One region of the Lederbergia sp. B243.17 genome, then DNA from elsewhere that is predicted to be linked to it. Evidence: riboswitches for the same ligand, from Rfam matches in the RefSeq annotation. Region 1 holds a riboswitch; each other region holds the start of a gene.
The links. Region 1 has a riboswitch for thiamine pyrophosphate ahead of AC0TWI_RS00900 (ABC transporter substrate-binding protein). Riboswitches for the same ligand answer to the same signal wherever they lie in the genome.

Region 2: it holds a riboswitch for thiamine pyrophosphate, as region 1 does, so the genes downstream of both, AC0TWI_RS02895 (thiamine phosphate synthase) here and AC0TWI_RS00900 (ABC transporter substrate-binding protein) in region 1, are expected to answer to the same signal.
Region 3: it holds a riboswitch for thiamine pyrophosphate, as region 1 does, so the genes downstream of both, tenA (thiaminase II) here and AC0TWI_RS00900 (ABC transporter substrate-binding protein) in region 1, are expected to answer to the same signal.
Region 4: it holds a riboswitch for thiamine pyrophosphate, as region 1 does, so the genes downstream of both, AC0TWI_RS18730 (ECF transporter S component) here and AC0TWI_RS00900 (ABC transporter substrate-binding protein) in region 1, are expected to answer to the same signal.

Annotation. Positions count from the first base shown of each region.
Region 1 is NZ_JBWBKF010000014.1:41,015-43,211, reverse strand. Features, by position in the region: gene AC0TWI_RS00900 (ABC transporter substrate-binding protein) at 1-921, opposite strand, end outside; TPP riboswitch at 1,012-1,121, opposite strand; gene AC0TWI_RS00895 (TIGR01777 family oxidoreductase) at 1,180-2,073, opposite strand; gene AC0TWI_RS00890 (hypothetical protein) at 2,186-2,197, opposite strand, start outside.
Region 2 is NZ_JBWBKF010000023.1:38,608-40,804, reverse strand. Features, by position in the region: gene AC0TWI_RS02905 (thiazole synthase) at 1-219, opposite strand, end outside; gene thiS (sulfur carrier protein ThiS) at 220-423, opposite strand; gene AC0TWI_RS02895 (thiamine phosphate synthase) at 430-1,020, opposite strand; TPP riboswitch at 1,107-1,214, opposite strand; gene AC0TWI_RS02890 (hypothetical protein) at 1,383-1,793, shown strand; gene AC0TWI_RS02885 (long-chain-fatty-acid--CoA ligase) at 1,854-2,197, opposite strand, start outside.
Region 3 is NZ_JBWBKF010000059.1:953-3,149, forward strand. Features, by position in the region: gene AC0TWI_RS11140 (aldo/keto reductase family protein) at 1-147, opposite strand, end outside; gene AC0TWI_RS11145 (DUF2500 domain-containing protein) at 214-588, opposite strand; TPP riboswitch at 738-846, shown strand; gene tenA (thiaminase II) at 956-1,645, shown strand; gene thiM (hydroxyethylthiazole kinase) at 1,649-2,197, shown strand, end outside.
Region 4 is NZ_JBWBKF010000089.1:20,561-22,757, reverse strand. Features, by position in the region: gene AC0TWI_RS18735 (ABC transporter ATP-binding protein) at 1-717, opposite strand, end outside; gene AC0TWI_RS18730 (ECF transporter S component) at 721-1,302, opposite strand; TPP riboswitch at 1,382-1,494, opposite strand; gene AC0TWI_RS18725 (N-acetyltransferase family protein) at 1,580-2,083, shown strand; gene AC0TWI_RS18720 (hypothetical protein) at 2,186-2,197, opposite strand, start outside.

The sequences.
Region 1 (2,197 bases):
CATCCAATCGGTATATTTCTGCCAGACTTCCTTTTTCTGCTCTCCCCATCTCGGGGCATCGTCTTTGTATTTATCAGCAAGCCACTTTTGGCTGCTTTTCACAAGTTCAGGATCAAGATCCGGCTCTGCATCAATCAGGATTTCCGCTGCTTCATCCGGGTTTTCAATCGCAAACTCGTAGCCTTCTGCAACAGCCGCCATAAATGCCTTGACCAGTTCAGGATCTTTCTCGATCAATTTTTCATTTGTCCCGATCACCGGAGTATAATAATCCAGCTCTTCAGCGTAGTCGATCAGATAAAGCATATTGATATCTTCATTGCGCCGTTCCGCTTCAACTCCCGTCCAAGCATAGTATATCCAGGCAAAGTCGATATCTCTTTTAACAGCCGTAAAAAAGTCGGTATCCCCCATGTTGATCATCTCAAGCTTGCCCGGATCGCCGCCGTCCTGCTCCATGATCGTCTTGAGCATTGCCTGCTCAACCGGGGCTCCCCAACCTCCATACGTCTTCCCTTCAAAATCCTTCGGACGGGTAATGTTTTTATCAACAGGTGCAGCGAAGCCCGACGTGTTGTGCTGAATTATCGCGCCAATCGAGACGATCGGCACATCCTGGGTCCGCGCTTCTGTCACAGATTCCTGTGTCGTAATCCCGAAATCGGCCTTGCCGGATGCGACAAGCTGATCAACGCCGGCCTCTCCCGGCAGGATGATGTCGGCATCAATCCCATGCTTCTTGAAAAAGCCTTTTTCTCTCGCGACGTAGAGCCCAGTGTGATTCGTATTCGGAGTCCAATCAAGTACGACAGAAACCTTCCTCTCGTCAGACTTTCCGGACGACGACTCCTCCTGTTCTTTTTTCCCGCAGCCGGCCACTAATAAGAGCAGGGCAGCAGTGAAAAGTAGCCATTTCTTCATCTTTTTCCTCCTTAGCGTGAAGGGGAGTTTGAACCGCAAACGAAAAGATGCCCAGGTGAGTAACCTGGGCATCAAAAAGAACACTCATTCATAATCGAGTCGTATGTTCCCTTCGCTGGTATGAGCCAGAGCAGGTTCAAAGGGTCAATGTCTATCGGACACTCTCTCAACCGGCATCACCGGTTCCCCCACATTCCTATATATTTGTTTGACAATCCTATTATAACAAAGTTTCGCCAAATTGCCAGAAACGGAACCCTACTGCAGGCTTTTCTCCAAAGCCTGCCCGAGAACAGGATATTGATAGGAATAACCATGTTCCGCCGCCTTTTTCGGGATCGCGCATTGTCCGGCCGTAAGCATGACGTTCATTTCCCCGAGCAGAAGCTTTAATACAGGGGCAGGTACAGGCAGCCAGTGGGGGCGGTGCAGGACGTTTCCAAGCATTTTTCCAAACTCCTGCATCCGGACAGGCTGCGGGGCAGTCAAATTGAGAGGGCCAGTTATGCGGGAGTTTTCAATAGCGAAACGGATCAGCCCTGCGGCATCTGCCACCTGAATCCAGGAGATCCACTGCCGGCCGGAACCGATTGTCCCGCCTGCGCCGAGTTTATACGGAAGAGCCATCAGCGGCAAAGCGCCGCCATCACCGAGCACGATTCCGAGCCTGGCAAACACGGTCCGGATACCAAGAGGTTCCGCTTTCGCCGCTTCCTCTTCCCATTCACGGACGACGTTTGCCAAGAAATCATCCGCAGCCGGCCTGTCCTGTTCCGTGAACCTTGCTGTTTCCGACATTCCGTAATACCCGACCGCCGAAGCGTTGATGAGCACCTCCGGCTTTCTTTCCAATGCTGCAAAAATACGAATCACCTCGCGAGTCGCGTCCATCCTGCTCTGGAGAATCCGCTTCTTCTTCGCCTTCGTCCATCTCAAGCCATTGATCGAATCTCCGGCAAGGTTGACGAATGCATCCACTTCGCCGAGATGTTTCTCCGGAATGCAGCCTTCCTCAAGCCACTGGACATAACCCGGTTCCTTCGCCCGCTCTCGGCTCCGGGTCAGAATTACCACTTGATGGCCGTTTTCGTTCAGCTGCCGCTTCAACTCCGCCCCGACAAAACCGCTTCCGCCTGCAATCGCAATCCGCATTTCCTATCCCTGCCTTTTTCTTCATTATAACGTCGTGCGGGAGGACCGCAATGTTTACAGATAGGAGAAAATAAAAACGGCCGGATCCAAGCTTATCGGATCCGGCCTTCGCTTATAAGGAAAT
Region 2 (2,197 bases), on a different contig from region 1:
CCCTGCAGTGTTCGGCAAAAATAGGAATCTTTCCAACTCGATCTCTTCGAGCAGATTGGGCTGCTGCTGATTGTAAATATTCATTCTTCTTACGGCGAAGGTCAATACTTCCGTTTCTGATGCGGCTACAGCCTCTTTTTGGACAGCGACAGACGGAAACTTTCCTGTTCCGAGAAATAAACGTGATGCGAACGTGTATGGACCGATTTTTAATGACATTTAACCGCCTCCTACAAATTGGACTATTTCGATTTTGTCTCCTGCTGCTAGGGGATGCTCATTCCAGCTTCCCTTTTCCAGCACCGTGCCGTTTTGCTCAACAATGGCAAATTCCTTTTTCACCGCTAAAAATTCGATCAGCTCTCCGACAGTCCGGACGTCATCCGGGGATTGGAGTCTCTGGCCGTTGACGGTCACTTCCACGTAATCTCACCTCCTTAAAATAGAGAGTTTGCTAGCTTCTTCAAGCGATTCATCGGGTGGAAAAAACGCCGATATCGCTGCAATGCCAGCTGCTCCTGTCTGAAGAACATCCGCTGCGTTTTCCGCATGGATGCCGCCGATGGCGATAACCGGGATGGCGGCAGACCGGACGAGCGCCTTCAATTCCGCCAATCCCCTTGGTGCGTGGCCCGGCTTTGAATCGGAAAGGAAGACATGGCCGTAATAGAGATAATCTGCACCTGCCTCCTCCGCCTGCTGGGCAGCTCCCGCCGAATGGACGGATTGGCCGATTCTCAGCCCAGGAAAAGAGCGCTTCAGCTCCGGGATGCCTTCCATATGCTCAGGAAGATGGACGCCATAAAGCCGGTATTTGTGGGCTATCTCAGGAAAATGGTGAACAATCAGCCTGTTTGGAGGTATTCCACTCTTCAGAAAAGTCTCCACAAGCGAGTCCGTCTCCTTCTCGGAATATCGTTTTTCCCGAAGATGGATCCGGTCCACCCACGGCAGAAGTTTTTTTGAAAATGCTGCAAGCCGCTTCTGCTCCCAATTATCATTCGTTACTGCATGGATCATCGCCGCCCTCCTTTTTTTGCATAATAAAAACCACTACTCTTCAGAAGAATAGTGGTTGGCTGCACGAAAAAAAACATCAGGATATACGTCCCCATGCACCACTTCCCTCCGCTGGCTTTAACCAGATCAGGTTCGAAGAGTCCCAAAGTCACACTTTGATCTCAGCCTTTCAAAAGGCCCCCCTAGCAGTTATTGAACTATGAAGTTGTTTCAAAGCCATCGTACCATGTCATTTTTTATTGTCAAGGCTTTCAATAGATGCACTTTACAAATCTGTTTTTGTATTGTGTAATAGGGGTAATGTGGATTTTTGGCGGGGAAGTTTCCCCAACGATGTCCTTGTATGGAGTAGGGGGGAAGGCATGTCAACAGCTTATCTTTATGTTACAGCTTCAGCACTGGCTGTCGTTGCAATTTCAATCGTGTTCAAGATTTTCATAGAAAAATTAAAGCAGCAGCCTGAACAGCAGTCGACGTTGCAGCGCAACTTCTTTATCGGCGTCGCGATTGCCGAAATCGTGCCGATTGTGCTTGTCATCTTCGCGATGATCAATTCGGTCCCGGCACAGGATATCAATGAGCTGCTCATCCCGGCTTTGCTCATTGTTATACTAATGACGTTTGCCCCAATTTTGGTCCTGATGCAAACAAAAGTAGATGTACCGAAAGAAGCGGAAGCAGCCATTACCGTATTCCGGCCAATCGGAAGCATGATGGTTTCCACGATACCGCTCATCTCGCTCGTCGGCTTGTTCCTGTTGCTGCCAAGATAAAAAACCGGAGGATGTTCTCAGAAAGTCAGATCTGACTTTCCGAGTGCTCCTCCGGTTTTTTTAAGCTTCTTGAAGCTTCCTCCATAGGATTTTCCCGCTGCTCGTTGTCGGGAACGTGTCGTGGAATTCGACAATTCGCGGATACTTGTAGCTCGCCATCTTTTCTTTCGCCCAATTGATGATGTTCTCTTCCGCTATTTTCCCTTTGTATTCATCGTTCAAAATAATGAGTGCTTTCACTGTCTCACCGCGCACTTCATCCGGTGCTCGGACGACGCATGCCTGCTGGACAGCCGGATGGCGATACAGAACCGACTCAACCTCAGTCGGCCAGACTTTGTAGCCTGCGGCGTTGATCATCCGTTTTACGCGGTCGACCATAAAGAAATAACCTTCTTCATCCA
Region 3 (2,197 bases), on a different contig from region 1:
GTCGAAGAAGTTGATTCCAAGATCATATGCTTTATGTATAATCTTTTCGGCAGTATTATCTTCAACTGACTTTCCATATGTAAGCCAGCTGCCCAAGCTGATTTCACTGACTTTCAAACCTGTTCGTCCCAGTCTGCGATACTTCATTTTATCAGCCCCATTTTCAGAATATTTACTATCACCCTATATTTTTCCTTACGAGAGGAGCTTCTGTCAAGAATTTGAACCTGCTTTCCCCGTTCTGGAGAAGCCAATAAACCGAGTCCCTTGGAACGTTAGATTCCCAATGTCCCCATCCGCAAGCTGGCCGTATTCCTTCCCATTGACCGCGAATTCCAAGCGGTCTCCGCTCTCCACTTCAAACGTGGCATAATAGTCCGTGGAAGCCATCATATCTCCTGCCCCCCCACTCACTTCTGCTCTTTTGGCAGACACGATTGCCGGAACAGTCAGTCGGGGAGAGTTACGATTTTTTGCACCTTGGATCGCTGACCTGATAATCGAAAAAAGAATAAGCCCGAATACTAGCAAAAACATCAGTGGCATCAAAAATTCAACAAAGGTAAAGCCGCCATAATGAAAATCCAATTCCATCTCCTCCTCTGCCATCCATTTGTTCTTTTACTGATTATAGACTAAAAAAGTTTCAATATTCGGATTGTCCAAACAAGATGCGTAAGAAAATTTACTGAAATCTTTCTATATGATATACTCAAGAGGACAATTTCATCTTTTTGTCAAACCGCTGGGGGAGCCTTTATGAAAGGCTGAGACGCGCATGTGAGGCGCGGACCCTTGGAACCTGATCTGGATGATACCAGCGTAGGGAAGTGGAGGCGCATATTTTTTTCAAGCATAATGCTGCTTCCCGTTCTTTCAGGGGGAGCAGCTTTTTTTATCCTCCTTCCTCTGCCCTTTATCCCGATCGACTATTTTTGGAAAAGGGGATGACGTGTTGACTTTCTGTGAAGAAGTACGCAGAGAATGCAATGATTTGTGGGAGGCGAGCTTTACCCACCCGTTTGTGAGAGGGATTGCGGACGGTACTTTGCCGCTCGATACTTTCCGGTTTTACGTGAAACAAGATTCCTATTATTTAAGCCACTTTGCCAAAGTACAGGCTTACGGGGCTGCCAAATCTCCGGATCTTGCCGTGACAAAGGCGTTTGCAGAGCATGCGCTTGCCACTTGTGAAGCCGAGCTGAGCCTGCATGAATCCTTCATGACCCTGCTCGATGTGACAGAACAGGAGCTGAAAGAGTTTGAACCAGCTCCAAATGCGTATGCCTATGTATCCCATTTATACCGCTGTGCTGATGGGGACCTGGCAGAAATACTCGCCGGCCTCCTCCCTTGCTATTGGCTCTATTATGAGATTGGCGAAAGGCTGAAGGATGCAAAACCTGGACACCCGATCTATGAACGGTGGATCGGGACTTATGGATCCGAATGGTTTGCTGAAAAAGTGAAGGAGCAGATCAACCGGATGAATGAGCTCGCCGAAGCCGCCTCACCTGAAAAGCGTCTGCTATTGAAAGAGCATTTCAAAAAGAGCAGCTATTATGAGTGGAATTTTTGGGAGATGGCTTGGAAACAGCAAAATTGGCGTGTATGCACTGATGTTCTCGCTGAAGGGAGGGCGTAACTGATGCTTCAACCGAAACTAATTAGCGAACTGCGTTCCCGCAATCCGCTCATCCACTGTATTACCAATTATGTTGTCGCCAACTTTCAGGCAAATGGCCTGCTCGCCCTTGGCGCTTCCCCTGTCATGGCTGAAGCTGCGGAAGAGTCAGCTGAAATTGCCGGCATCTCTTCCTGCCTGTCACTGAACATTGGCACATTGTCGGAAGAAACGGTAAAATCAATGATTCTTGCCGGGAAAGGAGCCAATCAAAATGGAGTCCCGGTAGTGCTGGACCCTGTCGGAGCAGGCGCTTCCTCCTTCCGTAAAGCCACAACAATGTCGATCATCGGGAAGGTCAAGCTGGCGCTGATCCGTTGCAATGCCGGAGAACTCGCGGCAATTGCCGGAGCGAAATGGGAAGCGCAAGGCGTTGATGCCGGAGAAGGTAATCTCGATATTGGGCATCTGGCTAGAAAAATAGCGCTGAAATATGAGACCATCGTTGCCGTAACCGGGGAAACGGACATCATTACGGACGGCCGGTCCTATGCAGAAGTAGAGAACGGAAGC
Region 4 (2,197 bases), on a different contig from region 1:
CCAGATGCCATACTCAATCAATTCCTGCCTATGTTTGCTGAAAATCGTATCCGGCTCTCCATCGGCAATCACATCCCCATCATGGTTGAACAGCACGACCCGATCAACCCAGTCCGCAATCCTTTCAATCTTGTGCTCAACGATGATGACCGTTTTCTTATGGGTGACGTCTTTAACAGACTTCCATATTTGCTCGGTGCCTTCGGGATCGAGCAATGCCGAAGGCTCATCCAGAAACAATACGTCGGGCTCAAGAAGAAGTACTGAAGCAAGCGCCAGCCGCTGCTTCATCCCTTGGGAAAGTGTCTCGATCGGCGTATGCAGTTCAAGCGAGCCGAGTCCTGTTCGGTCCAATGCCGTTTTGATCAGCGGCTCCATTTCCTCTCTCGGCACTTGCAGGTTTTCAAGCACGAACGCGAGCTCCTCATCCACAAACGGCATGCAAAATTGCGTGTCCGGATCTTGAAAGACAAATCCCCATGAATCCGGCACCATGATCGATTCATATTTTAAAGGCACTTCAATCGAATGGGGGAGGATGCCGCAAAGCACCTGTAGAAGTGTCGACTTTCCGCAGCCGCTCGGACCAAGCAGCAGCACCTTTTCCCCTTGTGAAGCAGCAAAGGAGAGATCCCTAAAAACTAGGGAATCCTCTCCCGGAAATTTCAGCCTCAGATTTTTAACACTGATTTTCCTTTTGTTTTCCAAATTGAACACCTTCTACTTTGCGACCGGTCTGTCAAGAGCCTCATATTCTTCCTTTGCGACAGGCCGGATCAGATTGGTGACGCCCGTCTCTTCAAGTGCACGCACAATCAAGTATGCAAATACGCCGGTGAAGAGGAAGGCACTGACGACGCGCAGCCCATATTTTACAAACAGGGCCCATAGCTCCAAGTTGGCATATCCGTAAAAAAGATCGAGGAAAAAGCCGGCGAAACATGAGGCGATTCCTGCAAAACCGGCAACTGCCATGCCGAACCGCTTATAGCGGAAAGCTGCAAAAAGCAGCTCTGCGCCAAGCCCCTGGACAAATCCATAAATAAGCACTTCAATTCCATGGCCGATAAACGCTGAAAGTCCCGCTGCAGCTATGCTTGACAGCAAGGCAACACCAGGTTTGCGGATCAGCAGAAAGGCAAATGGCGCAACCATGAACCACATGCCATAGATAAGCTGGCGCGCAACGGGCAGCGCTGGCTTGATTACCGTGTATAAATCATCCCAGAATTTCATGATGATACCGAAAACAACACCGATCATGATAGTGATCAATAGATCGGTAAACTTTAACTTTTTCACCCATCCCAACCCCTTTTTCTTTGTTTTCTTACAAAAAAGGCCGTCTGAATGCACAGACGGTCGAGAAGGGGCCCCTTTATGATCAAAAAGATCAATTTCTCTACGCTGGCATTACCCAGATCAGATTAGCGGTCAGCAGCGGATTCATCTGCTATCTCAGCCTGATTCACTCAAGCACCCGGACGGACAATTATGTAATTAGCCCCAGTATATCGGAGTTCTATTGATATATCAATCCCTGTTTATAGTATACTTGCTTGAACAGGGGGGATAGAGAATGAGATATACCATTCGCAAGGCAGCAAAGGAAGATATTCCGCACATTCAGCGAGTTGCACAGGAAAGCTGGGGAGCCACTTATGAGGGAATTATCCCGAAGGAAATCCAGAAGCGATTTTTAAGCTCCGCTTACAGTGATGAATCAATGGAGAGAAGGGTCAGTCATTCCCTTTTGCTTGTTGCTGAAACAAACCGCAGCATCGTCGGCTTTGCCAACTTTTCACCATTGCAGGATGGAGGCAAGGCGGAACTTGGTGCGATTTACCTGCTTCCGGAATATCAGGGAACCGGCATAGGCACTGCCCTTCTTGAGTCAGGAATCGGGCATCTGGAAGGTGTAAAAGAGCTGTTCATCAATGTCGAAAAGGAAAACAAAATTGGCCTGACTTTTTATCATGCGAAAGGTTTCCAGGTCGTCTCAGAGTTTGATGAGGACTTTGATGGACATATGCTGAAGACAATCAGAATGAAAAAACAAATGAAGCACGCTGAAGTGAGCTAAATCTTTTACCGTTAACCCGTTCTTCTGGCATGGTGGATTTAGTAGTTGTAAGTACTTGTGGGGAAAGTGAGGCAGACAGCTTCTGCAGCTGTCCGCCTTTCATTAGGATGGTTG